One region of the Trinickia sp. Z7 genome, then DNA from elsewhere that is predicted to be linked to it. Evidence: riboswitches for the same ligand, from Rfam matches in the RefSeq annotation. Region 1 holds a riboswitch; the other holds the start of a gene.
The links. Region 1 has a riboswitch for thiamine pyrophosphate ahead of thiC (phosphomethylpyrimidine synthase ThiC). Riboswitches for the same ligand answer to the same signal wherever they lie in the genome.
Positions count from the first base shown of each region.

Region 1 (15,488 bases):
CGGGGGATTCCCGCACGACGGGCCGCCCGAATTGTTCTTCCGCCCCGAGGACGCACGGCTCGTCGCGCCGGAGCACGCCTCGCTGCGCGGGGTCGTCGAGACGGTGTCGTTTTTGGGCGAACGCACGCGCGTGACGGTGACGGGCGCCGCCCCCGAGGCGCTCGTCATCGACGTGGCGGGACGCAGTCAATGGGTGAGCGGCTCGCCGGTCGGCATCGAGATTGCGGCGGAGGGGTTGATCGCACTGCCGTAAAGAAACGCCGCGCCGCCGCGCACAAAAAAAGGAGGAACCCCACATGCTGCTCGCCCAAATCAGCGATTTGCACATCAAACGCCCCGGCGCGCTGGCTTATCGCCGCGTCGATACGTCGGCTTATCTGCAACGCTGTGTCGCACGCTTGAACGCGATGGAGCCGCAACCGGACGCCGTCGTCGTGACGGGCGATCTCGTCGATTTGGGCAGCCTCGTCGAGTACGAGGCGCTCAAAAGGCTACTGGCTCCGCTGACCATGCCGGTCTATTTGCTCGTCGGCAATCACGACGATCGCGCTGCGCTGCGAGAAGTGTTCGACGGGCACGCATACCTGCGCGGCGAGGGAGAATTCGTCCAATACGCGGTGGACGTCGGCGCACTGCGCCTCATTGCGCTCGATTCGCAAACGCCGCGGCAAAGCGGCGGCCAGTTGTGCGATGCGCGCCTCGCATGGCTAGCCGAGCAACTGACGGCTTGCGCGGGCAAACCGGTCGTCGTCGCGCTGCATCATCCGCCATTTGTGTCAGGCATCGATCACATGGATCGTCAGCGGCTCGAGCCCGATTCCGCGCGGCGTCTAGCCGAGCTCGTGAGCCGTTTCCCGAATGTCGAGCGCGTGATCTGCGGTCACGTGCACCGGCCGATTTTCACGCGATTCGCGGGCACCATCGCGTCGGCCGTGCCCGCCCCCGCGCATCAGGTCGCGCTCGATCTGCGGCCCAATGCGCCCTCGGCCTTCCGGCTCGAGCCCCCCGCCTTCGCCGTGCACCGGTACACGCCCGATACGGGCGTCGTCACGCACCATGCTTACGTCGACGAAGGCGAAGGGCCCTATCCCTTCTACGAAACCGACGGCACGCTGATCGATTGAGGCCCTCGAGCGAGTCAGTGCCCAGTCAGCGCGTTGGACAATTCGAGCGCCGGTTGTGTCGTGTTGCCGCCTTGCGCGACCAGCAAGTGAATCTGGCCAGGTTGCAAGGTGCTAGCGACGCCACCTGCGGGAACGACCGATATCAGCCAGTCGGCGTTGTTGTCGAGGTTGAATTGAGACGATTCGTAGATAGGCGTCGCGGTGCCCGCCACTGTCACGATCGCCATATAACTGCCGCCCGAAAGATAGAGCGAATCCTGCCCGGAGGCCGGGACCGCGTTGCCGTACGAGATGCCGGCCATCGTCGGGCTTCTGCCGGACACGCTCGTCGTGCCCGGGGGCACGATGTAGAGGTCGACGTCGCTCGCATTCGGCGCCGCGTTGAACGCGCGCACACGCGCATCGTTCGACAGCAGGCCCTTGGAGAAGGGATCGTCGATCAAACCGATGCCGTAGCCGTCGCTGGCCGTGATGCTCGGCAGCGCGATGACGGTGTACTCATGTCCGCTCGCGACATTCGGAAACGTACCGCTCGCTAGCGCCGAGCTTGCGCTCGTGCCGGTGAGGCCATAACCGACCAACGTGCTGCCCATGTTGATGTTGGCGAAATTAGTCACGCCTTTGTACGGCACGTTCGTTTGCCCCGACAAGGTCGAGCCGTTGACGAACAGATCGAGGTTCGGCGCCGCGGACCCATTCGGTGCGATCGGCACCGCGTTGACGAAATGAATCTCAGGGTTCTGCAGACCGACTTCCTTGCCCACGTCGCCCGAGCCGCCGCACGCGGCCAATACCAACGCGGCGCTCGCGCACGCGGCGAAATGACGAACTGTTTTCATCACGACCTCCCATCCTAACCTCTGACGAATACGAGCTGAGAAACGCGCGCTCGCGCCTTTCGGGGAGCAAAGGGTATGCCGTTCGTCGTCGCCGCGATGCACTGCGCTGCGCATGGCCGTGGCCACTGAGTCCATCTCGGTTAGAGCCAAACCTCCAGCGCATGAGGGGCGACGCGCGCTATCGTTCGCTCGCACTGACTTTTACAAAACACGTCCTCATGCCCTACCCACATTTGCTCTCCGAACTAGACATCGGCTTCACGAAGCTTAGGAATCGCGTCGTCATGGGTTCGATGCATACGGGCCTCGAGGACCGCTTTTGGCACTATCCCGCGCTCGCCGAGTACTACCGCGAGCGCGCAAAAGGCGGCGTGGGCCTGATCATCACAGGCGGCATTTCTCCGAACCGCGAAGGTTGGCTGCTGCCATTCGGCGGTACGCTCAATAGCGTCTTCGATCTGCACAATCATCGTCGTCTGACAAAAGCCGTGCACGACGAAGGCGGCAAGATCGCCTTGCAGATCCTGCATGCGGGCCGCTACGGCTATCACCCATTCGTGGTTTCGGCATCGGCCATTCGCTCGCCGATCTCGAAGTTCACGCCCAAAGCGCTGACCGAAGCGGGCATCGAGCGCACCGTGCGCGCCTATGCGAATACCGCGCGACTCGCTCGGCGCGCCGGCTACGACGGCATCGAGATCATGGGCAGCGAAGGCTATTTGCTCAACCAGTTCCTCTGCCCGCGCACGAACCGCCGCACCGATCGCTACGGCGGCAGCATCGGCAACCGGATGCGCTTGGCGCTCGACGTGGTGCGCCGCGTGCGTGAAGCCTGCAGCGAACGGTTCATCGTCATCTATCGTCTTTCGCTGATCGATCTCGTCGATGGCGGCAACACTTGGGACGAAACCATCGAAGTCGCCCGCGCGCTCGAGGCCGCGGGCGTCACGCTGATCAACACCGGCATAGGCTGGCACGAGGCACGCGTGCCGACGATCGTAACTAGCGTGCCGCGCGCCGCCTTCGCACCGCTTACGGCCCGTTTGCGCGCGGCCGTGACGATTCCCGTGATCGCATCGAACCGGATCAACACACCCGAGTTGGCCGAGGCGCTAATTGCGCAAGGCAGCGCCGATCTCGTGTCGATGGCGCGGCCCCTGCTGGCCGATCCGCAGTTCGTCGTCAAAGCCAGCGAAGGGCGCGCCGACGAAATCAACACGTGCATCGCCTGCAACCAGGCCTGTCTCGATCACACCTTTCGCAACGAACGCGCGAGCTGCCTCGTCAATCCGCGCGCCGCGCGCGAAACGGAACTCGTCTATCGACCCACGCGGCGCCCGCTCGCGCTCGCCGTCGTCGGCGCAGGACCGGCCGGACTCTCGGCCGCGTGCGTGGCGGCGGCACGCGGGCACCGCGTCACGCTGTTCGATGCGAATGCGACGATCGGCGGCCAATTCAATCTGGCCAAGCGCATCCCGGGCAAAGAGGAATTCGCCGAAACGCTGCGCTATTTCGGCGCGCAATTGCGCAAATATCAGGTCGACGTTCGCCTTTGCACGCGTGTCGACGCCGAGCAGCTCGGCCAGGAACGCTACGACGAAATCATCGTTGCGACGGGCATCGTGCCGCGGCGGCCGTCGATCCCCGGCATCGACGGCGCCAACGTCCTCTCTTACATCGATGTATTGCACGGGGCGCCGGTGGGCCGCACCGTCGCAGTCATCGGCGCAGGCGGCATCGGCTTCGACATCTGCGAATTCTTGCTGCATCGCGCAGGCGATCAGTTGCCGCAGCCGCGCGACGCGTGGCTCGACGCCTGGCGCGTCGACTTGAACGTGGCCTCACCGGGCGGCCTTGCCCCGGCGGCTTGCGCGCCGCAGCCGGAACGCGAGATTTGGCTGTTGCAACGCAAGAAGGGCAAGCTTGGGGCTGGGCTGGGCAAGACCTCGGGCTGGGTCCACCGCGCGACGCTCGTGCGTCACGGCGTGAAGATGCTCGACGGCGTCATCTACCTCGAGATTGGACCAGCCGGGCTGAAGATCGAACGCGACGGGCGGCCGCAATGGCTCGAAGTCGATACGATCGTCGTGTGCGCGGGGCAGGAATCGCTGCGCGATCTCGTGCCCGCAGCGCCCCGTTCAGGCGGGCCGCGGTTTCATGTGATCGGCGGCGCGGCCCTCGCGCGCGAGCTCGACGCGGAACGCGCCATTCGCGAAGGCGCCGAACTGGCCGCCAAGCTCTAGCGCTTCGCGATCCGGCGCGAGTCGATCGGGCCACTCTTGCGCTCGCGGCGGGTTGCAGCCGGCTTCGCCGGCGCTCCCGCGATCAAGCGACGCGCCGCCGGTCGAACCAGAACGATAGCGCCACGCTGGCAAGGATCACGCCGGTCGCGACCAATGTCGAGCCCGTTACCGGTTCGCCCAGCATCATCGCGCCGAGCGCCACGGCGACGATGGGGTTCACGTACATGCAACTGCTCGCCACGATCGGACTCGTGTGCCGAATCAGGAAACCGTAGGCGACGTACGCCGCCATCGTCGCGACCACCATCAGATACACGAACGCGAACAGCGAGCCGAGACTGAGCGCGGCGACGCGCTCGCCGCCCGCCACGGCGATCATCGTCGAAATCGCGCCACCGAGACCGATCTGCAGCGCAGTCGACAAGAATAGATCGGCAGGCAGCGTGAGACGGCTCGCGAGATGCGCGCCGCCAGCCCAAAACAGCGCGGCGCACAGGATCACGATGCTGCCGCTCGTCGACGAATTGGAGGCGTCGCCGTGGTTCAGGATGAAAATGCCGGCCAAACCCAGCGCAACGGCCGCCCATTCGCCCTTCGCGATCGGCCGCCCCGCCACGGCCGAGATGATCGTCGCGAACAGCGGCACGGTCGCCACCATGACCGCCGCGGTACCGGTGCCTACGCTGCGCATGCCGAACGCCAGCAAGCCACTCGAGAAGCCCACGAGCATCGTGCCGACGATGCCCGCGTTGCGCGTTTGGATCAGCGTCGGCCACGCGCTGGCGCGTCGCACGGCGAATAAGAAGAGGCCGATGCCCGCGATCAAATTGCGCAGGCCGGACAACAATAAGGGCGGAAACGCTTCCAGTGCGACGTGCACCGCCAGATAGGCCGAGCCCCAGGCGAGGTACACGACGGCCAGCGCAAGCGCGATGCGCCCCCCGTGCGTGCGCGGCGGTCTGATCCACTTCACGAAGGCAGGTAGCGCGAGCGGCATCAACGGATGCCTTGAGGCAAGTCCCGCCGGCGCACGGCGTCGCCGCACGGCGGGCACGGCGCGATGCGCAAGCGGCGCGGCGCTGCAAAGTCGATACGGGCAATGCAGGGCGGCATTCTTGTCGGCACGCTATGGGAGTGAACGGCGCGCCGTCGATGGACGCGCAAACCACGCCATTATGCAACGGCGCGGCGCCGAAGCGGCGTAGGCTCACGGTGCAAAGGGACTCCCGGACGGTGCGCCGCGGCCGCGACGGCGCGCGCAGCCTCGCCAGGAGCGAATTGCGGCGCGGCCGGTTGCCAAAGCCCGGCCGCCCGTGTATCTTCTGCGATGCTAACGCGGGGGTCCTGCGTCGTACCGTCGCACTCGGTACGCGCGGGTGAGAAATACCCTTTGAACCTGATCTGGATAATGCCAGCGCAGGGAAGCGTAGGAGTTTCTCGGCTCCGCGCATTTCTCTCATCCGCCCTCTCGTCTCCTGCATTAGCGCCCTAAGTCAGGAGAATCGCATGAGTGCCAATCCGAAATTCATTTCATCCGAAGCACGCGTGGACGCCGCGGCCGTCGCTGCGCTGCCCAACTCGAAAAAGTTCTACGTGACGGGCTCGCGGCCGGATATCCGCGTGCCGATGCGCGAAATCGCGCAAGCCGATACGCCTACGGCTTTTGGCGGCGAAAAGAACCCGCCGATCTACGTCTACGATACCTCGGGGCCTTATACCGACCCGCAAGCGGCGATCGACATCCGTTCGGGCCTGCCCGCGTTGCGCCAGCGCTGGATCGAAGAGCGCGGCGACACCGAGGCGCTGCCCGGCCTCACGAGCCAATACGGCCTCGAACGCGCAGCCGATCAGGCCACGGCCTCGCTGCGCTTCCCCGGCTTGCATCGCACGCCGCGCCGCGCCAAAGCTGGCGCGAACGTCACGCAAATGCACTACGCCCGGCGCGGCATCATCACGCCCGAGATGGAGTTCATCGCGATTCGCGAGAACCAGCGCCGCGCCGAATACCTCGAGAGCCTGCGCGCGAGCGGGCCGAACGGCGCGAAGCTGGCGGACATGATGGGCCGCCAGCACCCCGGTCAAGCCTTCGGCGCCGCCGCCTTCGGTGCGAACGCCCCACGCGAGATCACGCCGGAATTCGTGCGTGAAGAAGTGGCGCGCGGCCGCGCGATCATTCCCGCGAACATCAACCACCCGGAAAGCGAACCGATGATCATCGGTCGCAACTTCCTCGTGAAGATCAACGCGAACATCGGCAATTCGGCCGTGACATCGTCGATCGGCGAAGAAGTCGACAAAATGACGTGGGCCATCCGCTGGGGCGGCGACACGGTCATGGATCTGTCGACGGGCAAGCATATCCACGAGACGCGCGAGTGGATCATCCGCAACAGCCCGGTGCCGATCGGCACGGTGCCGATCTACCAAGCGCTCGAAAAGGTCAACGGCAAAGCCGAGGATCTGACCTGGGAGATTTTCCGCGACACGCTCATCGAGCAAGCCGAGCAAGGCGTCGATTACTTCACGATCCATGCGGGCGTGCTGCTGCGCTACGTGCCGCTCACGGCCAATCGCATGACGGGCATCGTCTCGCGCGGCGGCTCGATCATGGCCAAGTGGTGCCTCGCGCATCACAAGGAGAGTTTCCTCTACGAACACTTCGAGGACATCTGCGAAATCATGAAGGCCTACGACGTCAGCTTTTCGCTCGGCGATGGCCTGCGTCCCGGCTCGATCTACGACGCCAACGACGAAGCGCAGCTCGGCGAGCTCAAGACGCTCGGCGAACTGACGCAAACGGCGTGGAAGCACGATGTGCAGGTCATGATCGAAGGTCCCGGCCATGTGCCGATGCAGCTCATCAAAGAGAACATGGACCTGCAACTGCAATGGTGCGACGAAGCGCCGTTCTACACGCTCGGACCGCTCACGACCGACATCGCACCGGGCTACGACCATATCACCTCGGGCATCGGCGCGGCGATGATCGGCTGGTTCGGCACCGCGATGCTCTGCTATGTCACGCCGAAAGAGCACCTGGGCCTGCCGAACAAGGACGACGTCAAGGAAGGCATCATCACCTACAAGCTCGCGGCGCACGCGGCCGATCTGGCCAAGGGGCATCCGGGCGCGCAAGTGCGCGACAACGCCTTGTCGAAGGCGCGTTTCGAGTTCCGCTGGGAAGACCAGTTCAACCTCGGTCTCGATCCCGACAAGGCGCGCGAATTCCACGACGAAACGCTGCCGAAGGATTCGGCGAAAGTCGCCCACTTTTGCTCGATGTGCGGCCCCCACTTCTGTTCGATGAAGATCACGCAGGATGTGCGCGACTTCGCCGCCGCCCAAGGCATGTCGGACGAAACGGCGCTCAAGAAGGGGATGGAGGAAAAAGCCGTCGAATTCGTCAAGAGCGGCGCGCAACTCTATCAGCGGCAGTAACGCCGCGAAGCGGCGTCCTCGCCGTTCGCCGGGGGGCCGCGAGGCCCGGCTCGTAGTCGCTCGCGACGAACCTCGCGGTGGATCGAGCCCGTCCCGAACGAGCCGGCCGGAGCGCTTCGATGGCGCGTTCAAAGCGGCGCCGAAAAGGGGCGCAGTCTCTCGACTGCGCCCCTTTTTTCGCGCGCCGTGCGTTGCATGCGCTCGGTCCGCCACACCTTCTTTTTCTGCCGTTCGGCGGCCAGTTCTGTCGATTTTTGCTGTTTCATCTCGCGCTGAAATATCGAACGGCGAGCCGGTGATACCATGCCTTTCGTTCAGCAGAGACAAGACGAAAACAAGCCTCGAGACCCTTCATGAAACCCAGCCATCTGCTTCAACTGCTCGTGCTCGCCGCCCTGTGGGGCGCATCGTTCCTATTCATTCGCGTAGGGGTCGTAGAGTTCGGCGTCGCGCCGCTCATGGCGCTGCGTGTGTCGATCGGCGCCGCTGTGCTCATCCTCATGCTCGCGCTGCGCGGCACGCCGCGCGCTTCGTTCGCGACGCTGCGCTCGCGAGCACTGCCCCTGTTCGTCGTCGGCGTGCTCAACTCGGCCGCGCCGTTCTGCTTGTTCGCATTTGCCGAGCTCACGCTATCGGCGGGCCTGACTTCGGTCATCAATGCCACCACGCCGCTGTGGGGCGCGCTCATCGCCTTCGTATGGCTCAAGGACCGGCTCACCCCCTTGCGCACGGTCGGCATGCTGATCGGGTTCGGCGGTGTGGTATCGCTCGTCTGGGGCCAGATTGCGGCGCCGCATGGCACGCTCGCGCCGTCTGCGTTCGCGACGGCCCTCGCCGCGCTCGCGGCGACAGGCGCCGCGCTGCTCTACGGCATCGCCGCCAATTACACCAAACGCCATTTGACCGGCGTCGATTCGCTGACGATCGCCACCGGCAGCATGATCGGCGGCAGCGTCGCGCTCATCCCGTTCGCGATCGCCACTTGGCCCGCCGGTCCGGTCTCGCTGCACGCCTGGGGCGCGGTGCTCAGCCTCGGCGTGGCGTGCACGGGCGTGGCCTACCTGATCTTCTTCCATCTCATCAACGTCGCGGGACCGGCGCGCGCCATCACCGTCACCTTCGTGATTCCGGTGTTCGGCATTCTGTGGGGCACGCTGTTCCTCGACGAGGCCCTCACCGCGAACATGGTGCGAGGCTGCGCGATCGTGCTCGTGGGCACCGCGCTCGCCACCGGTGTGATCAAGCGCATCCCCGGCCTGCGGCAGCGGCCCGCATAGCCCTCGCTCGGCTCACACCCGCCACGGGCGCCACATCGGCGCCCGTCCTTTCGACCGTCCCCGCCCTTCCTCCGCTTCCTCCGCTTCCTCCGCTTCCTCCGCTTCCTCCCTTTTCCGCCTGTCTTCGCCCGCTGCCTCTTCGTCTCTCCCGCGTTCGGCGCCGCACGCGCGACGCCCACGGCACCGTCCTTTCCATGTCAACCGTCTGCGACCGCACGCTCGAAGGCGCCCGCTCAGCCTTAGGCTGGGGGCGTTGCTTGGGTTCGCACTTTGCTACACTGCCCGTTGGTTACATGGATACCGTTCGACATGCCAAGTCCTTTCGTCCGCTTCCGCTCGGACGGCTCACTGCGCGCACGCGGCACGACCTCTTCCCGCATCTCGCGCGGCGGCCGCCGCGCGCAGCCACGGCGCGCGGGCGCGCTTCGCTCGGCATGTCGTCGCGACGTGACCTGACGCTTGCGGGCATCCTGCCGCATCTCGCCCGCGATGAAGCCGGCTGGCACATCGCGTTCCAAGGCGTGACGCTGCGTAGCGCCTTCCAAGCGGTCGTGTCGATTACGCACAAGCGCATCGTGGGCTACGAGGCGCTCTTGCGCGCAACCGATGCCAAAGGCCGCGCGATCTCCCCAGAGCAGTTGTTCGCGCGCGCCAAAGCCACGGGGCCTGCACTCGCGCTCGAACGGCTGACCCGCTGCGTCCATTTCGCCAACTTCGCGGAGCAGAACGTGCAGTCGGGCTGGCTGTTCGTCAACGCACTGCCGCAGTTGCTGCGCATCGGGCCGAACCATCAGGTCTTCATCGACGAACTGTGCGCTCACTTCGGCATCGCGCCGCATCGCGTGGTGTTCGAGATGATCGAGCAACCGAGCACGGACGAGCCGCAATTCGAGCGCATCGTCGATGCGTTGCGCGAACGCGATCTGCTGATCGCCATCGACGATTTCGGCACGGGGTTTTCGAACTTCGACCGCATCTGGCGCATGCGCCCAGACATCGTCAAGCTCGATCGTTCACTCGTCGCCCGCATCGCCGCCCCCGGCGCCGATCATCAATTCGCAACCCAACTCGTGACGATGCTGCACCGCGCCGGCACCATGGTGCTCGGCGAGGGGATCGAATCCGAGGATGAACTGATGACGCTGATGGAGGCCGATGTGGATTTCGTCCAGGGCTTTTGGCTAGGCAAGCCCCAACCGTCGGTCCCCGGTGCGAGCGAGGACGCCCCGAGCCGCATCGAATCGATGTGGCAACGCTTTCACGCGCGCGCCTGGGCCGCCCCCGGCATGCCCGTCGAGTTTGCGAGCATCGAAGAAGTCGTGCTCGCCGGCGCACGCGCGTACGACGCGACCGGCGATCTCGCGTTCGCCGCGCAGCAGGCGTTCCGCGCACCGTGGGCGCGGCGCGTGTTCGTCGTCGATCGGCATGGCGATCAGCACCGGCCGTCGATCGCTTCCCAGCCGCAACCCCACTCCCCTCGTCTTGCGCCGCTGTTTCCCGATACCGCCAGCAATTGGTCGCGGCGCGCTTACTTCAAACGCGCACTGGGTTCGCCCGGACGCGTCGCCGTCATGGGGCCGCACTATTCGCTCACCGAAGGCAAGGACTGCTACACGGCCGCGGTCACGGTCCAGACGCACGGGCACATCGAAGTGTTTTGCGTCGACTTCGTCGCAAGCTTGGAAGCGACGGCGATCGACCGCGATCGAGAATGCGGCTCGCGGGAAAATGACGAGCGGCCGTAAGCGAGCGGCTCGGGCGCGCCGCGCCACCCGATGAACCGACGGACGCAGACGTCAGTCTTGAACGCGCCCACGCCCCGCCTTCACACTCGAGCGGCGCGTCTTGCTTTCGAGTCGACGTACGGTGGACGCTCGCGTCGGCCGCGTCGGAATTCGCGGGCGGCGTGTGACGCTGACGCTCGTGATCAGCTCTTCCAGCCGCGCCAGCGCAGCAGCGCGATTCATCTCCTGCGTCCGGTATTCCTGCGCTTTGATGACGATCACCCCGTCGCGGGTGATGCGCCGATCTTCCAAAGCGAGCAACCTCATCTTCAGGACATCGGGCAGCGACGACGCGCGAATATCGAAGCGCAAGTGGATCGCGCTCGAGACTTTATTGACGTTCTGGCCACCGGCGCCTTGCGCGCGCACGGCCGTCAATTCGACTTCTTCCGGTACGACGTGAAAACGCAGCGTCATCTTTGCATCTCCTGCATTCGAGCGAGCAACCCCGAATCGCGGCGCGTCGGCGCAGCGATCGCCTCGGCCAGCACCTCGCGTGCGCCGACGATGCGAACGGTCTTGCGCGCGCGCGTCACCGCGGTATAGACGAGCTCGCGCGTGAGGACACGGCTCGTCGATGCCGGCAACACCAGCGCCGCATGGTCGAACTCCGAGCCCTGCGCCTTGTGGACCGTCAGCGCAAAGGCCGTATCGTGCGGCGGCAGTGCGGCTGGCGCAATGCCGCGCACGCCGCCGTCGGCCGTGCGGAAGAACACGCGCAGCGGGCCATCCGCCGTAGGAAGCGCGATGCCGATGTCGCCGTTGAAGAGCCCCAGGGCATAATCGTTGCGCGCCACCATGACCGCGCGGCCCGCGAACCAGTTCGAGCCGAGCGCGAGCGGTACGCGCGCGGCGCGTCGCACGTGCTCGGCCATCTGCGCGTTCAAGGCCTGCACCCCGCGTGCGCCGAGCCGCGTCGCGCACAGAATACGAAATGCGTTGAGTGCATCGAACAACGATGCGCAATCGGGCTGCGGCGCGGCGAGCGCCGCAGCCAGCGCATCGATGTACGGCACGAAGCCCTGCGCCAAGCGCTGCAAGGTGCTCGCACGCAGCACCGGGCCGTTGTCTTCGTCGAGTTGAGCCGGGGCGGCGGCGGGCTCGGCAAGCACGTCCGGTGCTGCGAACAAGTCGCTCTGAGCCGAAGCGTTCCGCGTCACGCCAAGGGCGTCGAACGCGGCCCGGACGTCGCCGCGGCGAATGGCCACCGACAAACGGCCGATGGCCGAGTCCAGCCCGAAACGGTAGTTGCGCTCGAGCCAAACGACACAGTCGACGAGCGGCACACGCTCGGGGAACGCGCAGATCGGCCCGGCGTGCGATTGTGGCTGGGCGGTGGCAACCGTCCGTTCGGGTCCGGCACCGGGCGCTTCGCCCCGGGGCGCGTGCGTGCTCGGGGCTGCGCCCGGGTTCGGGTTCGAGTACGGATTCAGGGCAGCGCCCCCCTCGACTCCATCGCCGCCAAGCGCGATGTCGGGCTCTGCGAGCCCCGTCCACCCCCAATCGTCTTCGAGCGAACCGAGCGGTTCCAGCAAATCCAAACCGTCGTCGCTCGAGAGCGCGGCGAATGCGGATCGATCCGCATCACACGCCGCTTCTTCGTCGGACTGCCACCGCGGTAGCGCCGCGCGCACGCGCGCTTCGTCCACGCCCGTCGCCTGCGCGATGCGCGCGATCCCAGCCGCGCTGAAGCTCGGGCAGGCGCTCAGTTCAGCGAAGACGGCTCCCGCTTCCACTGCCGCCAGTTGGTCCTTGTCGCCAAGCAGCACGAGGCGCGTGTGCGGCGCCAGCGCATCGAACAGTTGCGCCGCGAGCGTCAAGTCGATCATCGACGCTTCGTCGACCACGAGGACATCGTAGGGCAGCGGGTTGTCGCGGCCGTAGCGCGCGCGCATCCCTTGGCCCAAGCCCAACAGCCGGTGCAGCGTCTGCGAGACGCGCGGCAGCCGCTCGGCGATCGGAGCCGGTAGGCTAGCGGCGCGCGCCAGCAAGGCCTCTTGCATGCGTTGCGCCGCCTTGCCGGTCGGTGCGGCCAGCGCGATCGTCGAAGACGGATCGGCATCGATCAGACACGCAAGCATGCCGACGACCGTCGTCGTCTTGCCGGTGCCGGGCCCGCCGCTCACGACCGTCAAGCGGCTCGACAAGGACAACGCGGCGCACGCTCGCTGCCAATCGACTTCGCTCGGATCCGGCGGCCCGAAAAAGCGCGTGAGCCGCGCCGCAAGCCCCGTCTCATCGGTCGCGAGCGCGCTCGCCCCTGTCATGCCCGCGTCGCCCCCCCCAGCGTCACGGCCGCCGAGCGGGGGCGCATGCTCGATCACAGTCTGAGCCAGCCGGCGTTCATCTTCGTAGTAGCGCGCCAAATAAAGGCGGCCCGCCGCATCGAGCACCAGTGGCCGCAGCGCCGCGGCGTCTTCGGTCCCATCCGATACGATCCCGCTTTCGAGCAATGCCGCGGCGGCTCGATCCGGCGTTTCGCCGTAGCGTCGCGCAAGGCGTTCGAGCGAGAGGCAAACGTGACCCGCGCTCGTCGCGCGGCTGACGGCGAATGCCGCGCGACGCGCCCAACGCGCGGCGGCGGGATTCGCCCCCACTCGCCCCGCCAAAGCGCCCATACGATAGGCGAACCCCGCCGCGAGCGCGGCGCCGAACTCGCCGCCCTCGCGCTGCGGCGCCGGCCGCAATGATTGCGCCGTCGAACTCATCCTGCCCCCCGGTCGTGCATTACGCTCATGACGCAAGCTCCCCGTTCATCGATGCATCGAGCGCCTCGATCAACTCGCGCGCCGGCAAGCGCGCGCATACGCCCGCCTGCGCCGCCCCGTCGCGCCATGCTGGACGCATGCCCCGCACGAACAGATAGGCGTAGCCGCCCATGTGCAAGTCGTAGTCGTAGCGTGGCAGGCGCATCTTCAGGTAACGATGCAGCGCGACCGTGTAAAGGAGCGCCTGCAAATGGTAGGCATGGTGCGCCATCGCCGCTTCGAGCGCGTCGGCCCCGTAATCGGCCGGCGTCGTGCCAAGGTGATTCGACTTCCAATCGATGATCCAAAAACGACCTTCACATTCGACCACCAGATCGATGAACCCTTTGACGTAGCCCGCCAGCGTGGACGGATCGAGCAGCACGTCCGGGTAGCCATGCCGGGCGAGCAACGCCCGCAGCTCGCGCGGCTCGAGCGCCGGCGCGGCGAACACGAACGGCCACTCGGTCAATCGGCGGGCCGGATTCAGCGCCGCGAGCGTCAGCCCGGGCGCCCATGGCGTGGCCGTGACGTCTTCGATCAACCGCGCCATCATGGCCGGCAGACGAGCCGCCGTCTCCGCCTCGGCAGAGACCGGCCGCTCGATCAGCGCACGGTCGATCGCCGCGGGCCACGTCGCAGGCGCCGAAAAGTCGGCCAGCTCGAACATCCGGTGCAGGCATTCGCCGGCCGCCGCGCCGCGCGGAAACGCCAGGATGTCGTTCTCGACCAGCAGTTCGGCGTGCGTGCGCGCAGGCAGCGCGAGCAAGGGCGGCCACGCCGACTCCACCGCCTGCGCGTCCTGCGGGGCGGGAACGAGCGCGTCGTGATCGGGCCTCGGCTCGTCGTCGACGGTTACGCTCGTCTGGCGCGCGGCCGCCGCGAGGGAGCTGAAACTCGCCATGCGCCAAGTCTCTTTCAACGCACGGTGCAACACCCGCGCAACGAAATGCCGGCTCGGCCCTGCCTCGCGAGCAAGCGGCTCTCGGCGCGACGGCGCGGGCAGCGGCGCAAGCCCGATCGGGCCGCCCGCCACGGCCGCCCAGGCCAGATCGAGCGCACTCTGCTCAGGCGGATCGTCGAACCAATCCTCGAATGCACGCCCATCTCCCGCGACGAGCCAGTTCAGGACGCTGCGGCGGGATTCTTTCGTCGAGCGCGACACGAGATAAGCGCCGCAGACGAGATAGCATCGGTACACCGCGCGCGTCAGCGCCACGTAGACGAGCCGCGCGCGCTCGGCCGCCTCCTCGCGCGCCGCCTCGCGTTCGGCGCGCTCGGCTTCGCTTCCCTCGCAACCGTAATGCAGCACCGCGCGCGCGCCTCTTTGCGCATCGTCGTGGTACTCGTGCGCATCGGGCAACCCGCTCGACGAATTCGCCATCCGCGCGCCGTCGCAGAGGAACGGACAAAACACGACGGCGTATTCGAGCCCCTTCGATTTATGAACCGTAACGATCTGCACGAGGTCGCGATCCGATTCGAGCCGCAACTGCGCCTCCTCGCCGCCGCCTCGCGCACGCTCGGCGGCGAGCCAGCGCAGTGTCGGCGCAATGCCCGGGTGGACGGCGGCGCGGGCCGAAGCCAGTTCGGCCAGGTGATGAACGTCCGTCAGCCGCCGCTCTCCTTCGCGCCCGGCGAGCAGACGCTCGCCGATGTCGAGTTCGCGCATCATCGTGCGCCACATCGTGGCAAAACCGCGCTCGAGCCACAGCGTGCGGTAGCGCGAAAACCGTTCGACCCAAGCCGTCGCCTCGTCGGCATGCGCCTGCGCCGGCGCATCGGCAAGCTGCGCGAGGCGCGCGAGCGCGTGTGCGTCGAGGCCGAACCAATCGGCCGCGAGCGCCGCGCGCAACCGCCTCAGATCCCCCGGCGCCTCGACTGCCGCCATCACGCGTTCGAGTTGCTCGGCATCGAGCGTCGCGAACACCGACGACTGCGCCAACTCGACACTGCCGACGCCCCAAGCGGCCAGCACGCGTTTCATCAAGCTGCCCTGCTTGTGCGTGCGCACGAGCACGGCGATATCGGCCGGC
Region 1 is NZ_JAUEQW010000001.1:671,416-686,903, forward strand. Features, by position in the region: gene QQS38_RS03015 (ABC transporter ATP-binding protein) at 1-253, shown strand, start outside; gene QQS38_RS03020 (phosphodiesterase) at 297-1,124, shown strand; gene QQS38_RS03025 (DUF4397 domain-containing protein) at 1,139-1,963, opposite strand; gene QQS38_RS03030 (2,4-dienoyl-CoA reductase FMN-binding domain-containing protein) at 2,182-4,206, shown strand; gene QQS38_RS03035 (EamA family transporter) at 4,289-5,203, opposite strand; TPP riboswitch at 5,534-5,647, shown strand; gene thiC (phosphomethylpyrimidine synthase ThiC) at 5,713-7,644, shown strand; gene QQS38_RS03045 (DMT family transporter) at 7,998-8,921, shown strand; gene QQS38_RS03050 (EAL domain-containing protein) at 9,356-10,666, shown strand; gene arfB (alternative ribosome rescue aminoacyl-tRNA hydrolase ArfB) at 10,718-11,122, opposite strand; gene QQS38_RS03060 (AAA family ATPase) at 11,119-13,413, opposite strand; gene recB (exodeoxyribonuclease V subunit beta) at 13,439-15,488, opposite strand, start outside.

Region 2 (15,488 bases), on a different contig from region 1:
CGTCGACGACGATTGGCATCGCTGTTTCATCGCGCTCGCGCCCGACGAGGCCACGCGCGAGGCGCTGGCGGCGATGCCCGTCGGCGCGGCGGCTCGCCGCGTCGGCGCCGAGCAATTGCACATGACGTTGGCGTTTCTCGGCACCGTCCCGCCACGCCAGGGCACCCGGCTGGCAGCGCAACTGGCGCAGACCGTCGTGCCCTTGGCGGCGCAACGGGCCGAGCCGATTCAATACTGGCCGAGCGCCGTGCATCCTCGCCTCGTCGTCGTGCCGTTCGCCTTGGGCCCGGGGCTTGGCGAAATCGAAGCGCGCGTGCGCGAACTCGTCGCGAGCCTGGGCTTGCCGATCGACGAGCATCGCCCATTTCGCCCGCACATCACACTGGCGCGGTTCGCGCGTTCGACCAGGCCAGCGGCTTCGGCCGAACCGGTACCCAGTGCGCCAACCCTAGCCGCCGCGACGACAGCCGGGATCGGCCTTGCGCCGGTAGGCGTGTCGCAGGGCGCAGCGACGCTTTCCGTCATCCCTCGCTTCGATACGTTGACGCTCTATTCGAGCACGCTCGCGCGTCACGGCGCGCGCTACCGCGCGCTTGCATCGGTAGCCGTGCCGCCGGCGTGACGGTTACGCGACGACGCGCTCCTCCACCCGCGCGATGTCGAGCACGTGCTCGTGCAACTCGAGCAGCGACTCGCGATGCGCGACGCTGACGATCGCCGTGTTCGGGAGCCGCTCGAGCAGCAAGCGATAGACGTTGGCTTCGTTTTCGGTATCGAGCGCGCTCGTCGCTTCATCGAGGAATAGGAAATCGGGCTTGTGCAGCAGGACCCGCGCGCAGGCGAGACGCTGTTGCTCGCCGGGCGAGAGCACGCGCGTCCAATGCGCCGATTCGGCCAACCGCTGCGCGTAGCCTTCGAGGCGGCAGGCGCGTAGCACCTCGCGGCATGCCTCGTCGGTGAAGGTATCGGCAGTGGACGGATAGGCGAGGGCGCCTTTGAGCGTGCCGATGGGCAAATAACCCTGCTGCGGCACGAACATCGATCGCGCGCCGACGGGCGCGTCGATCGCACCGTCGCCGAACGGCCAGAGGCCCGCAAAGGCGCGCAGCAGCGTGCTCTTGCCGCATCCCGACGGCCCGCGCACGAGCCAGCGGGCGCCCGGCTTCACCTCGATGTCGGCGATGGCGGCGAGGGGCGTGCCGTTGGGAAGCGCCAGGCGCAGGTCGTGCGTGACGAGCGTATTCGTATCGACGTAGTGCAGATTGATGCCGCCATGCTCGGTGGCGGGCGACAGCGCTTCGCCCATATGCGTGCTTTCGATTACGCGGCTGAATTCGCGCAGACGATTCACGGTGGCGCGCCAATCGACGAGCGAAGAGTAGTTGTTGATGAACCAGGAGAACGATTCGCTGACCGTATTGAAGGCGTTTTGAATTTGCATCAGCACGCCGAACGCGAAGGCGCCGGCGAAATAGCGAGGCGCGGCCAACACGAGCGGAAAGATGAGCGACGCTTGGCCGTAAAAGTTCGATGCGAAGTTCAGCCGTCGCGTGTACTTCATGATGAGCCACCAGTTGTCGCGGATGCGCGCGAAGATGTTTCGCGCATTCGCGTTTTCGGTGTTCATCCCATCGTAGAAGGCGATTTGCTCGGCGTTCTCCCGCACGCGGATGAGCCCGAAGCGGAAATCGGCTTCCACGCGCTGTTGCTGGTAAGTGATCGACACGAGCGGATGGCCGACTCGATAGATCAAATACGAGCCGCAAATGGCGTAGATGCACGCGGCCCACACCATATAGCCGGGGATGGTCCAAGTCGAGCCCGAGAGCTTGACGGTCAGCGGCCCGGCGACGGCCCACAGAATCGTGACGAACGAGAACAGCGTCACGATGTTCGACAAGAATCCGAGCGATAGCGAGAGCGTGTTGGTGGCGAACGATTGAAGATCGTCCGTGATCCGCTGGTCCGGGTTGTCGGCGAGACGGTCGCGTTCGATGCGGTAGAACGCGCGTTCGCCGAGCCACGCGCGCAGAAAGCGGTGCGTCAGCCACTGCCGCCAGCGGAACTCGAGCATTTGCCGCAGGTAGACGCGATACACGGCGAGGGCGACGAAGATGAACGCGAGCAGCGTGAACTGCAGCAGCAGGTGCGAGAACTGCGACAAGTCCTTGGCCTGCAACGCGTTGTAAAACTTCGCGTACCACTGGTTGAACCAAACGCTGAAGCCGACGAGCGTGAGGTTCATCGCGACGATCGCGAGCAATAAGCTCCATGCGATTTTCCACTCCTCGGACACCCAGTAAGGCTTGATGAGACCCCAGGCCGTAATCGAGCGAATCTGAAGCGGCGCATCGTCGCGCGTTGGAACGGGATTGAGGGACGCAGTCATAGTGTGGTCGTAAGGAGAGCGGAAAGCGTGATACGTGAGCTGGCCGGTTGCACGAGCGCGGCGCCGTTGCGCGTCGCGCCGCAGGGTGCGCTCGATTGCCGCGCATTGTTGCCCGAGCCTCTTAAAACAGTCTTAACGATGGACGCAGGCAGAGCACGTGCCGCACCCGGCTCGCGCCCCGCCGAGCGGGCGATGGGACATTGTGCCAGAGCGCGGCGTCGAGGCGCTCGACCGGCATCGCGCCCCTGAATGGATGCGCTCGCACAACCGTGTCGCGGCCGCCGGGCGTTTGCGGCCGCTCGCGCTTTTATGGTCTAATGACCCACGACGAAACAGGGGTGCTTCGCACGTTGCAGGTGGGCAGTATGGCGCCAAGCCGTACCGCCGCGAGGCTGAGAGAGACCCTTCGCACCCGATCCGGGTAATACCGGCGCGGGAAGTTTCGGGAACGCTTTGCGTGGGACGCTCCGTGTCGGATCGTCCTTCCCCGCCGGGTCGCGTCCGCGTCTTTTCGATGCGCGCGCTCCGGCCGGCCTCACCGGCCGGTTTCGTCCTTGTGTACGAAAGTTTGCGGTTCGCACCGCCGTACGAAAAGGATCGATCCGATGTCCGCTCATTGTTCAGTCGTTTCAACCGTTGTACCGTCGACACCCGATTTCGCCGTTCTCGGCGGCGGGCTTTGCGGTCGGCTCATTGCTTGGCGCCTCGCCGGCGCCGGCCATAGCGTTTCCCTTTACGAGCGCGGCGATGCGGCCGGTTCCTCGTCGGCGGCGTGGGTCGCCGCCGCGATGCTGGCCCCGCTCGCCGAAGCGGCGGTGGCCGAACCGCTGATCGTAGGCCTGGGCGCAGCCTCGCTCGAAGATTGGCCGCGCATCCTCGCCTCCTTGCCCGAACCCGTGTTCTTCCAACGCAATGGCACGCTCGTGCTCTGGCATCACACCGATCGCGCGGAAGCTGCGCTGTTCGAGCGCCGCATGCGGGCGAATGCGCCGGCGGCGTTGCTGGCCGAGGGCGGTATCGCGGCCGTCGACGCGAACGGGCTCGCGCTTGCCGAGCCCGCGCTGGCGGGCCGATTCGCCAGCGGGTGGTTGCTGCCGCGCGAGGGCCAATTGGACAATCGCCAGGTGCTGAGCGCTTTGGCCGCAGGGCTCGCCGAGCGCGGCGTCGCGGCGCATTGGCACACGAGCATCGACGAATCGGCGCTGCCACCCGCGCGCGTGACGATCGACTGCCGGGGCCTGGGCGCCAAGCCCGCGCTGCCGGCGCTGCGTGGCATTCGCGGCGAAGTGGCGCGCATCAAAGCGCCCGGCATCGGCTTGACGCGGCCGGTGCGGCTGCTCCATCCGCGCTATCCGATCTACCTCGCCCCCAAAGAGAACGACGTGTACGTGATCGGCGCCACCGAGATCGAGGGCGAAGACATGTCGCCCGTGAGCGTGCGTTCGGCGCTGGAACTGCTCAGCGCGGCCTTCGCGGTTCATCCGGGCTTCGGCGAGGCGCGCATCCTCGAATTGAATACGCAGTGCCGCCCTACGCTGCCCGATCATCGTCCCGCCATCATGTGGGACGGCGCGCAAACGCTGCGAGTCAATGGGCTGTACCGTCACGGCTATATGATCGCCCCCGAAGTGTCGGCGACGGCCACCGAGCTGGCGCAGGCGCTGTTGGCGGGGCGGTGCAAAGATGCCGAAGCGTTCGCGGCGCTGCGCGAAACGTCGCCTTGGTCGTCGATGCTCCATTGCACTGCGTCGCGCGAGCGCGCGGCCGAAGCGACCCCGCAGCCCTAGTCAACTCGCCAAACGTCTCGCCGATCATGGATATCGAAGTCAATCAAACCCCGCTCTCGCTGCCCGAGCACGCCACGCTCGCCGATGCGCTATCCGCCTTCGGCGCGCGCCCGCCGTTCGCCGTCGCGGTAAATGGCGAATTCGTCGCGCGCGGACAGCACGCGGCGCGCACGTTGAGCGCGGGCGACCGGATCGACGTCGTTCATCCGGTGGCGGGCGGCTGAACGCCTCCTCGGCCCACGCGCCGCGCACCGCGCACCGCGCACCGCCGGCGGCCAGGCAGAGGCCTTGCTGGCCGATGGCGTGGGCGGCGCGATTCAACGCATCGAACTTGTTTTCGACTTACGAGCATTCGAGCCTTTCAGGACATCCGATGACCTCCGCTTACCCCGCAGTCCCCGCCGCAGCCGACGCACTGACGCTTTACGGCGAAACCTTCGCAAGCCGCGTCCTGCTCGGCACGTCGCGGTATCCGTCCTTGCAGTCGCTGGCCGATTCTATCGACGCCGCTGGCCCCGCAATGGTGACGGTCGCGTTGCGCCGCCAGATGAACGAGCAGACGGCGCAAGCCGGTTTCTTCGATTTGCTCAAGGCCCGCGGCGTGCCGCTCTTGCCCAATACGGCCGGCTGCCAGAGCGTGGCCGAAGCCGTGACGACGGCGCACATGGCGCGCGAAGTGTTCGACACCGATTGGATCAAGCTCGAGCTGATCGGCGACGATTACACGCTGCAGCCCGATCCGGTCGGCTTGATCGAAGCGGCGGCGCGGCTCGTCAAAGACGGATTCAAAGTGCTGCCCTATTGCACCGAGGATCTGGTGATCGGCCGCAGGCTGCTCGACGCCGGGTGCGAAGCCTTGATGCCGTGGGGCGCGCCCATCGGCACGGGCAAGGGCGTCGTCAATCCCTATGGGCTGCGGGTGCTGCGCGAGCGCCTGCCCGATGTGCCCTTGATCGTCGATGCCGGGTTGGGCGTGCCGTCGCACGCATGCCAAGTCATGGAGTGGGGTTTCGACGGCGTGCTGCTCAATACGGCGGTCTCCCAAGCGACGCTCCCGGCGGCGATGGCGCACGCATTCGCGCAAGCGGTGCAAGCGGGGCGTGGGGCGTACAGGGCCGGGCCGATGGCCGAGCGCGATAGCGCCCAGGCGAGCACGCCTGTCGTCGGCATGCCGTTCTGGCATCAGGATGCTCGATGAGCGCGGCGCACGCGCTTTTGCGCACGGGCCGCGCGGCTTCGCCGTGGCGGCGCGAAGCCTTTGGCGCGCGTAGCGCGGGGAGCGGCGCATGAGAACCCTCGCTTTTGCCGATCGCGATTTGTTTTGGCCCCCCGCCGACGAACTGGTCGAAGCGGCCGAACGCATACGCGTGAGGCTGGGCGATTGGCCGCGTGCGCGCGTCGATTGGCGCGTTTGCCTCGCGGCGCCCGATACGGCGCGTGCGGGCGATTTGATCGTGGTGATCGGCCAGGTGGCCGATGCAGGGCTGGCTCAGGCATGGCGCGCGGCCGGTGCAGGGCTGATCGAGGCTCACGGAGGTGGCGTTGCGTTGACGACGGCGACCGGGGTGCGCTATGCGTTCGAAGGGTCGCTTGCCGAGGATTGGCTCGCGGCGCTGGCTGCATTTCTCGACTGCGGCCTCGAGCCGCATGATGCGTTGGTGCTCGCGCTCGCCTGGCGCGACGGCGACGAGACGCGCGGCGAGGATGCATGGCCTGTCGATCTGATGCGTTTCCCGCGCGTCGCAGGATTGCCCCCGGCGCCGGCGCAGCCGTTTCCGGCGTGCGAGCGCCGGCTCGGGCTGTATCCCGTCTTGCCGAGCGCGCAGTGGGTCGAGCGAGTTCTGGCGCTAGGGGTGAGGACCGTGCAGTTGCGTCTGAAGGATGCACCGCCTGCACAGCTCGCCACCGAGATCGGTCAGGCCGTGGCGGCCGGCCGCCGCCACGGCGCCTGCGTTTTCATCAACGATCATTGGCGTGAGGCGGCGCAGGCCGGCGCATACGGGGTGCATTTGGGGCAGGAAGATCTCGAAGCGGCCGATATGCAGGCGATTTCGCAATCGGGGATGCGGCTAGGGTTATCGACGCACGGTTATTACGAAATGTTACGCGCGCTTCACTTTCGGCCTAGCTATCTGGCGTTCGGCGCCGTGTTCCCGACCGGCACGAAGACGGTCGCGACCGCGCCGCAAGGGCTGGCCCGGCTCGAACGCTACGTGCGCCTTTTGGGCGCGCAGGTGCCGCTCGTCGCCATCGGCGGCATCGACTTGGCGCGGCTGCCTGCCGTCGCGGCCACCGGCGTGGGCAGCGTGGCGCTGGTGAGCGCGGTCACCGCGGCGCCGGATCCGGCGCGTGCGATCGCCGAGCTGCAGCGGGCGTTTGGCGCTTAGCAACACAGCGTTGTCCGTGCGGTAACGGCGACGTCACGACAGCGTTGCGGCTGAGGCCCTATAATTCCGCTTCCGCGTAAACGCGTAACAGGACTGTCCGCTTCGTGCCGCCTTCATCCTCCGAGCCCATCTTAGAGCTTCGCAACGTCGATTTCGGCTATGGCGAAGACCGTCTTGTCCTCTCGAACCTGAGCATGCGTTTCGGCCGCGGCCAGGTCGTGGCCGTCATGGGCGGCTCCGGCGGCGGCAAGACGACGGTGCTGCGTTTGATCGGCGGGCTCGAGCGTGCGCGTCGCGGCGAGGTGCTGTTCGAGGGCCGCGACGTGGGTCGGCAAACGCGGGAGGGCCTTTATGCGATGCGCCGCAAGATGGGCATGCTGTTCCAGTTCGGGGCGCTGTTCACCGATATGTCGGTGTTCGAGAACGTCGCCTTCGCGCTGCGCGAGCACACCGAGCTGCCCGAAGCGCTGATTCGCGACCTCGTACTCATGAAACTGAACGCCGTTGGGCTGCGCGGGGCGCGCGACCTCGCGCCGTCCCAAATATCGGGCGGCATGGCGCGGCGCGTGGCGCTGGCGCGCGCAATTGCACTCGACCCCGAATTGATCATGTACGACGAACCCTTCGCGGGGCTCGATCCGATTTCGCTCGGCATCACGGCAAACCTGATTCGCACGCTGAACCAGGCGCTGGGCGCCACTTCGATTCTCGTCACGCACGATGTGCCGGAATCGTTCGCGATTGCCGATTACGTCTACTTCTTGGCGAACGGAACGGTGCTCGCGCAGGGCACGCCCGCGCAGTTGCGCGAATCGGTCGATCCGACCGTGCGGCAGTTCATCGACGGCGCCCCGGACGGCCCGTTCCGCTTCCACTATCCGGCGCAAGCGACGCTCGCCGCCGATTTCGGTTTGGGAGAGCGGGCATGATCAGCGCACTGGGACATTGGGTGATCGGCCGCGTCGTGCGAACGGGCTACGCCACGCGGCTATTTCTGCGCGTCGTGCTCGAGGGGCTGCGTTTGCTGCGCCGGCCCGGGCTCGTCATCAAGCAGATCTTCTTCGTCGGCAACTACTCGTTCATCATCATCGCGGTGTCGGGCCTGTTCGTCGGCTTCGTGCTCGGGCTGCAAGGCTACTACACGCTCAATCGCTACGGCTCCGAGCAGGCCTTGGGGCTGCTCGTCGCGCTCTCGCTCGTGCGCGAGCTCGGGCCGGTCGTGACCGCGCTCTTGTTCGCCGGGCGGGCCGGGACTTCGCTGACGGCCGAAATCGGCCTCATGAAAGCCGGCGAACAATTGACGGCGCTCGAAATGATGGCGGTGGACCCGATCGCCACCGTGCTTGCGCCGCGGATGTGGGCGGGGATCATCGCCATGCCGATACTCGCCGCGATCTTCAGCGCGGTGGGGGTGCTGGGCGGTTATGTGGTGGGCGTGCTGCTGATCAACGTCGATGCCGGCGCGTTCTGGGCGCAAATGCAGGCCGGCGTCGATGTCTGGAGCGACGTCGGCAACGGCGTCATCAAAAGCATCGTATTCGGTTTCGCGGTGACCTTTATCGCGCTGTTTCAAGGCTACGAGGCCAAGGCGACGCCCGAAGGCGTATCGCTCGCGACCACGCGCACGGTCGTGTTTGCGTCGCTCGCGGTGCTCGGGCTCGATTTCCTGCTGACGGCGCTGATGTTCAGCTGACACTTTCGGCGAAAGTGCGGCGCGCGGGGGGTACACGCCGCGCGCCGCGCTTTCGCGGCGTTGCGCAATTCTCTCTTTGTTGTCTTTTGGAATGACGATGAAAAAGACTGTTCTCGACTTTTGGGTCGGCTTGTTCGTGGTGCTGGGTTTGATCGCCGTGCTGTTTCTCGCGCTCAAGGTCGGCAACATGAGCTCGCTGTCGTTCCAAGCGACCTATCCCATCAAGCTCAAGTTCGACAATATCGGCGGCCTGAAGGTGCGCGCGCCCGTGAAGAGCGCGGGCGTCGTGGTTGGCCGGGTGTCGTCGATCGGCTTCGATACGAACACCTATCAGGCGCTCGTCACGATCGATGTCGATAAGCAATATCCGTTTCCGAAGGATACTTCGGCGAAGATCCTGACCTCGGGGTTGCTCGGCGAACAATACATCGGGCTCGAGGCCGGCGGCGACAGCGAAATGCTCAAGGCCGGCGACACCATTTCGATGACGCAATCGGCCATCGTGCTCGAAAACCTCATCGGACAATTCCTTTATAGCAAAGCCGCCGATGCGGGCGGCTCCAAAGCCGCCGCGGCGCCCAGCGCGCCCGCCGCGGCGCCGAGTACGCCCGCGCCCGCGCCGAGCGCACCGGCAGCGAGCTCGCCGGCAGCGACTAGCGCCGGCACCTGACCGAACCACACACAGTGAGAGCCAACGGAGAACAATAATGCAAACCACGCGCGCCAGAAACGCGACGCTTGCTCTGGCCATAGCGGCATTGACCGGTTGCGCGTCCGTCCAGACGCCGACGCCGGGCGATCCGCTCGAGGGGCTGAACCGGACCGTCTTCAATTTCAACGATACGGTCGACACGTACGCGCTCAAGCCGGTGGCCAAGGGCTATAAATGGGCGGTGCCGCAGCCGGTGCGCTCGAGCGTGACGAACTTCTTTTCGAATGTGGGCGACGTCTACATTGCCGCGAACGAACTGCTGCAACTGAAGATCGCCGACGGTGTGGGCGACGTCATGCGCGTGGTCATCAACACCTTGTTCGGCGTAGGCGGCCTGTTCGACGTTGCGACGCTGGCCAAATTGCCGAAGCATTCGTCCGATTTCGGCGTGACGCTCGGGCACTACGGTGTGCCGTCCGGGCCGTACCTCGTCCTGCCGCTGCTCGGACCGAGCACGATGCGCGATGCAACGGGTCTTGCCGTCGATTACTATGGCAACCCGCTCAGCTACATTCAGCCCTCGAGCGTCACATGGGCGCTGTATGGCGTCAATCTCGTGAATACGCGCGCCAACCTGCTGACGACGGTCGATGTCTTGTCGGGCGCGGCGATCGACAAATACTCGTTCATTCGGAATGCGTACTTGCAGCGCCGCCGGTTCCTGATTTCGGGCACCGATGGTTCCGACGCGTTGCCGAACTACGACGATTCGCTGCCGAAGTACGACGACGGGGCATCGGACGCTGCGGGCGCGCCTGATGCGGCTTCGAGCCCGGCGCCGGCTCCCGAGGCGGGCGCGGCATCGAGCCCGGCGCCAGCGTCGAGCCCGGCCGCTACGCCTGCGGCGCCCGCGAGCGGGGCGTCGGCGCCGGCCGGCGATGGGAACGGCGAAGATCAGACCGTTCCCGGGCAGCAGTACGTGCCGCCGCGCGGCGGGTTCCCGGGCATTCATTTGCCGCGTTGAGCGGGGCGAGGCCGGCGCCGGCGCGGCGCCCTCGCGGTAACGATTCGAAACGACTGTTGCCGCGCCGGGATGGACCGGCGTCGAACTTGCATGGCATGGTGTGCTCGAATTCGGGTTCCTCGAAATTTAAGGATCGATGATGAAAAAATTCTTTTGGATAGCTTTGGTTTCCGGGTTGCTTTCGTTCGCTAGCGGCGCTTTTGCGCAATCGGTCGACACCAGTTCGCCCGAGAGCATGATCAAGACGGTGACGGGCCAAGTGCTCGACCAGATCAAGAGCGATGCGAGCATCAAGAACGGCGACATCAACAAGATCACGCAAGTCGTGAACGAAAAAATCCTGCCGTACACGGATTTCCGCCGCACGACGCAGCTTGCGATGGGCCGCGCTTGGCGGCAGGCGACGCCGCAGCAGCAAAGCCAAATGGTCGAGCAATTCAAGATGCTCTTGATCCGCACGTATTCGGGCGCGCTCTCGCAGGTGCGCGATCAGACCGTGCAGTTCAAGCCGTTCCGCGCCGACCCGGGGGCAACGGATGTCGTCGTGCGCTCGGTGGTCATGAACAACGGCCAGCCCGTCGAGCTCGACTATCGTCTCTATAAGACGGCTCAGGGTTGGAAGGTCTACGATCTGAACGTCGCGGGCGCGTGGCTGATCCAGGCGTATCAGCAGCAGTTCGCGGAAAAGATCAACCAAGGCGGCGTCGATGGCCTGCTGCAGTTCCTCACGCAGCGCAACGAGCAACTCGCCGCAGGCAAGCAACCGTCATGAGCACGGATACGAGCCGTTTCGCCACAGGCGCGACGCTCACGCACGCCAGCGCCACGAGCGCGCTGGCCGCCGGGCTCTCTCGTATCGAAGCCGGCGCCACGGTGATCGACTGCGCGGCCCTCGCGCAGTTCGATTCGTCCGCGCTCGCCGTGCTGCTGGCGTGGCGCCGGGCGGGTCAGGCGCGCGGCAAGCCCGTCGAAATTCTGAACGTGCCGGCCGGCCTGGCGAGTCTGGCCCAGGTTTACGGCGTCGACGCGCTGTTCGGCCAGCAGCCTTCTGACGCGCCCGCCGACGCCGCAGTGCCGCGCTGACGCCGGCTGTGCGCCGCCGGTGAGCGGTCCCGACTTAGCCTATAATCAACCGTTTTTCCGGACAGCCGGCAGGCATCTCGCCTCGCCGTCGTAGCGGCTCGACGTCACCGCCGCCTATGTCCACGAACGGACACCGATTAGGTCTAACAAAAGGCGCGCCGTCGAGAACGCCGCGCACATCCATGTCAGCGATAGAAATCCGCAACGTCAAGAAGCGCTATAAGGCGCTGCAAGCGCTCAAGGGCGTCAGCTTGACGGTCGAGGAAGGCGAATTTTTTGGCCTGCTCGGCCCCAACGGCGCGGGCAAAACGACCCTCATCAGCATCCTCGCGGGGCTCGCGCGCGCCGATGAAGGCAGCGTGTCGGTGCTCGGGCACGATGTCGTCGCCGATTTCCGGCAAGCGCGCCGGGCGCTCGGCGTCGTGCCGCAAGAGCTCGTGTTCGATCCTTTCTTCACCGTGCGCGAAACGCTGCGCATCCAGTCGGGCTACTACGGGCTTCACCGCAACGACGATTGGATCGACGAGGTGATGGCCAACCTCGATCTGACCGAGAAGGCCGATGCGAACATGCGCGCGCTTTCGGGCGGCATGAAGCGGCGCGTGCTGGTGGCTCAAGCGCTCGTGCATCGACCGCCCGTCATCGTCCTGGACGAGCCGACGGCCGGGGTGGACGTCGAGTTGCGCCAAACGCTGTGGAAATTCATCTCGCGCTTGAACCGCGAAGGCCACACGATCGTGCTGACGACCCATTACCTGGAAGAGGCCGAATCGCTGTGCGATCGCATTGCGATGCTGCGGCGCGGCGAGGTGGTCGCGCTCGATCGCACGAGTGCTTTGCTGCAGCGTTTCGCGGGGATGCAATTGTTCTTGCGGCTGAGCGCGGGCGCGTTGCCCGCCGAATTACGTGCGCTCGAGGTCGAGCCGGCGGCCCCCGGCGCGCGCCAGCATCTGCTGCGCTTGTCGAGCTACGACGACGTCGAGCGCATTCTTTCGCAGTGCCGGGCGGTGGGCTGCGCCTTCGAAGAAATCGACGTGCGCAAGGCCGATTTGGAGGACGTTTTCGTGCAGTTGATGCATACGCCGGAAGTCGTGGAGGGGCTGGCATGAGTCGCTCCCCCTGCGCTCGCTACCGCTCGCTGCCGGCCGGTGTTGGCGCTTCAGTGCGTACCCCGGTTCCGCGCAAAGCGCCCTGCACGGGCGGCGCTGCCTCCCTTGAGGGGGAGTCGGCGCTCGAAGCAAGTCCCCGTCTATTGATGGGACGGGAGGCGCCATGAGCGGCTTTCGCACCCTGTTCTACAAAGAAATCCTGCGGTTTTGGAAGGTGGCGTTCCAAACCGTGCTCGCGCCCGTCGTCACGGCGCTGCTCTATCTGACGATTTTTGGGCACGCGTTGCGCGGGCGCGTCGACGTCTATCCTGGCGTCGAGTACACGAGCTTCCTGATTCCCGGGCTCGTCATGATGAGCGTGCTGCAAAACGCATTTGCAAACAGTTCGTCTTCGTTGATCCAGTCCAAGATCACGGGCAACCTCGTCTTCGTCTTGCTGCCGCCGCTCACGTATTGGGAGATGTTCGGCGCTTACGTGCTGGCGGCCGTCGTGCGCGGGCTCGCGGTAGGTTTCGGGGTGTTCGTCGTCACGATCTGGTTCATTCCGGTCGGCTTCGCGGCGCCGCTGTTCATCATCGCGTTCGCCGTGCTCGGCTCGGCCATTCTCGGCACGCTCGGACTCATAGCGGGCATTTGGGCCGAGAAGTTCGATCAGCTCGCGGCATTCCAGAATTTCTTGATCATGCCGCTCACGTTTCTCTCGGGCGTGTTCTATTCGACGCATTCGCTGCCTGATCTTTGGCGCCATGTGTCGCGGCTGAACCCGTTTTTCTACATGATCGACGGCTTTCGCTATGGGTTTTTCGGCGTGTCCGATATCAACCCGCTCACGAGTCTGGCCGTCGTCGGCGGGTTTTTCGCGCTGATTGCCGCCTTCGCGATGCGTTTGCTCGCGTCGGGCTACAAGCTGCGCTATTGAATTGAATTGAATTGGAAGAAGGAGCGTTCACCATGTTGCCGACCCCCGACCAGGTCAAGCAATACATCGAAGCGGGCCTTGCCTGCCGGCATCTGGAAGTCGAGGGCGACGGCCAGCATTTTTTTGCGACGATCGTCTCCGAGGCGTTCGAGGGCAAGCGCCTGATCCAGCGGCATCAGCTCGTTTATGCGGCCCTCGGCGAGCGCATGCGACAGGAAATTCACGCGCTGAGCATGAAGACGCTCACGCCGGCGGAATGGCAGAACGGATAATTCGAGATTCTAAGAGTGCGCATTACACAAGATTCACGCGGCGCCGGTAGCGGCGCCGCCACGGACGCCCGCGCGGCGCAAACCAGCATGGACAAGCTCGTGATCGAAGGCGGCCGGCCGCTTGCCGGAGAAATCGGCATCTCGGGCGCGAAGAACGCGGCGTTGCCGATTCTGTGCGCCAGCCTGTTGACGGCCGACCCGCTGCAGCTCGACAACGTGCCGGATCTGCAGGACGTGCGCACGATGCTCAAGCTGCTCGCGCAGATGGGCGTGCACGAGGCGCGCGGGGCCGGCGAGGCCGCGCAATTGACGCTCGACGCGGCGAACGTCGGCAATCCCGTCGCGCCGTACGAGCTCGTCAAGACGATGCGCGCCTCGATCCTCGTGCTCGGCCCGCTCGTCGCGCGTTTCGGGCATGCCAGAGTGTCGCTGCCCGGCGGCTGCGCGATCGGCGCGCGTCCGGTGGACCAGCACATCAAGGGCCTGCAGGCGATGGGCGCCGAGATCAGCATCGAGCATGGCTACATCGAGGCTCGCGCCACGCGGCTCAAGGGCGCGCGCATCATGACGGATATGATCACGGTCACCGGCACGGAGAACTTGCTGATGGCGGCCACGTTGGCCGAGGGCGAGACCGTGCTCGAGAACGCCGCACGCGAGCCCGAGGTGAGCGACCTCGCGCAACTGCTCGTGCGCACGGGGGCTAGGATCGACGGGATCGGCACCGATCGCCTCGTGATTCAAGGCGTCGAGCGGCTGCACGGCGCGCGCCACGCTGTGATTCCCGATCGCATCGAGGCGGGCACGTTCTTGTGTGCCGTGGCGGCCGCGGGTGGCGACGTGACGCTGCGTAATGTCCGCCCGATCACGCTCGAGGCGGTCACGATGAAGCTGCGGGAGGCGGGCGTGACGCTCGAGGAAGGCGAGGATTGGATCCGGGTGCGGATGGCGCGGCGCCCCGCGTGCGTGTCGTTTCGCACGTCCGAATATCCGGCGTTCCCCACCGACATGCAGGCGCAATTCATGGCGCTCAATGCGATCGCCGAGGGCACGTCGCAAGTCGTCGAGACGATTTTCGAGAACCGCTTCATGCATGTGCAGGAACTCAATCGGCTTGGGGCGAACATCACGATCGACGGCAATACGGCGCTCGTGACCGGGGTGCCGCGGCTGTCGGGCGCCACGGTGATGGCCACCGATCTGCGGGCATCGGCGAGCCTCGTGATCGCCGGGCTCACGGCCGAAGGCGAAACGCTCGTCGACCGCATCTATCACCTCGATCGCGGCTACGACCGCATGGAAGAAAAACTGTCGGCGATCGGCGCCCGTGTGCGCCGCGTGTCGGAGAAACGCGCATGAGCACGATCCCTACGAGTTCCACCACGCCCTTGACGCTCGCCCTCTCGAAGGGGCGGATCTTCGAGGAGACGATGCCGCTGCTCGCCGCGGCGGGCGTGCAGGTTTCGGAGGATCCGGAAACCTCCCGCAAGCTGATCTTGCCTACGAGCGCGCCGAACCTGCGCGTGATCATCGTGCGCGCGACCGACGTGCCCACGTATGTCGAATACGGCGCGGCCGATTTCGGCGTCGCCGGCAAGGACGTGCTGCTCGAACACGGCGGCTCGGGCTTGTATCAGCCGATCGACCTCGATATCGCGCGTTGCCGGATGTCGGTGGCGGTCAAGGCGGGCTTCGATTACGCCAATGCCGTGCGGCAGGGCGCCCGGCTGCGCGTCGCGACCAAGTATGTGCAAACCGCGCGCGAGCATTTCGCGGCGAAGGGCGTGCACGTTGACCTCATCAAGCTGTACGGCTCGATGGAGCTCGCGCCGCTCGTGGGCTTGGCCGACGCGATCGTGGATCTGGTCAGCTCGGGCGGCACGCTGCGCGCGAACAACCTGGTCGAGGTGGAGGAGATCATGCAAATCTCCTCGCGCCTCGTGGTGAACCAAGCGGCGCTCAAATTGAAGCGCGCCGCGCTCAAGCCGTTGCTCGAGGCGTTCGAGCGGGCTTCGCAGCGCACGGCGGGCAGCGCCTGACGCGCCCGCCCGGTGCGCGCATTACCGAAACGGATACCAGCATGGCACTTACGATTCGCAAACTCGATTCGAGCGACGCCGGTTTCGGCGCGGCGCTCGCCGGCGTACTCGCCTTCGAGGCGAGCGAGGATGAG
Region 2 is NZ_JAUEQW010000009.1:138,226-153,713, reverse strand. Features, by position in the region: gene thpR (RNA 2',3'-cyclic phosphodiesterase) at 1-622, shown strand, start outside; gene QQS38_RS17050 (ABC transporter ATP-binding protein/permease) at 626-2,389, opposite strand; TPP riboswitch at 2,714-2,845, shown strand; gene QQS38_RS17045 (FAD-dependent oxidoreductase) at 2,995-4,176, shown strand; gene thiS (sulfur carrier protein ThiS) at 4,203-4,400, shown strand; gene QQS38_RS17035 (thiazole synthase) at 4,550-5,374, shown strand; gene thiE (thiamine phosphate synthase) at 5,463-6,563, shown strand; gene QQS38_RS17025 (ABC transporter ATP-binding protein) at 6,668-7,492, shown strand; gene mlaE (lipid asymmetry maintenance ABC transporter permease subunit MlaE) at 7,489-8,256, shown strand; gene mlaD (outer membrane lipid asymmetry maintenance protein MlaD) at 8,348-8,926, shown strand; gene QQS38_RS17010 (MlaA family lipoprotein) at 8,964-9,932, shown strand; gene QQS38_RS17005 (MlaC/ttg2D family ABC transporter substrate-binding protein) at 10,072-10,704, shown strand; gene QQS38_RS17000 (STAS domain-containing protein) at 10,701-11,015, shown strand; gene QQS38_RS16995 (ABC transporter ATP-binding protein) at 11,198-12,124, shown strand; gene QQS38_RS16990 (ABC transporter permease) at 12,288-13,043, shown strand; gene QQS38_RS16985 (BolA family protein) at 13,076-13,315, shown strand; gene murA (UDP-N-acetylglucosamine 1-carboxyvinyltransferase) at 13,403-14,674, shown strand; gene hisG (ATP phosphoribosyltransferase) at 14,671-15,354, shown strand; gene hisD (histidinol dehydrogenase) at 15,396-15,488, shown strand, end outside.
Region 2: another riboswitch for thiamine pyrophosphate. It lies ahead of QQS38_RS17045 (FAD-dependent oxidoreductase); the one in region 1 lies ahead of thiC (phosphomethylpyrimidine synthase ThiC).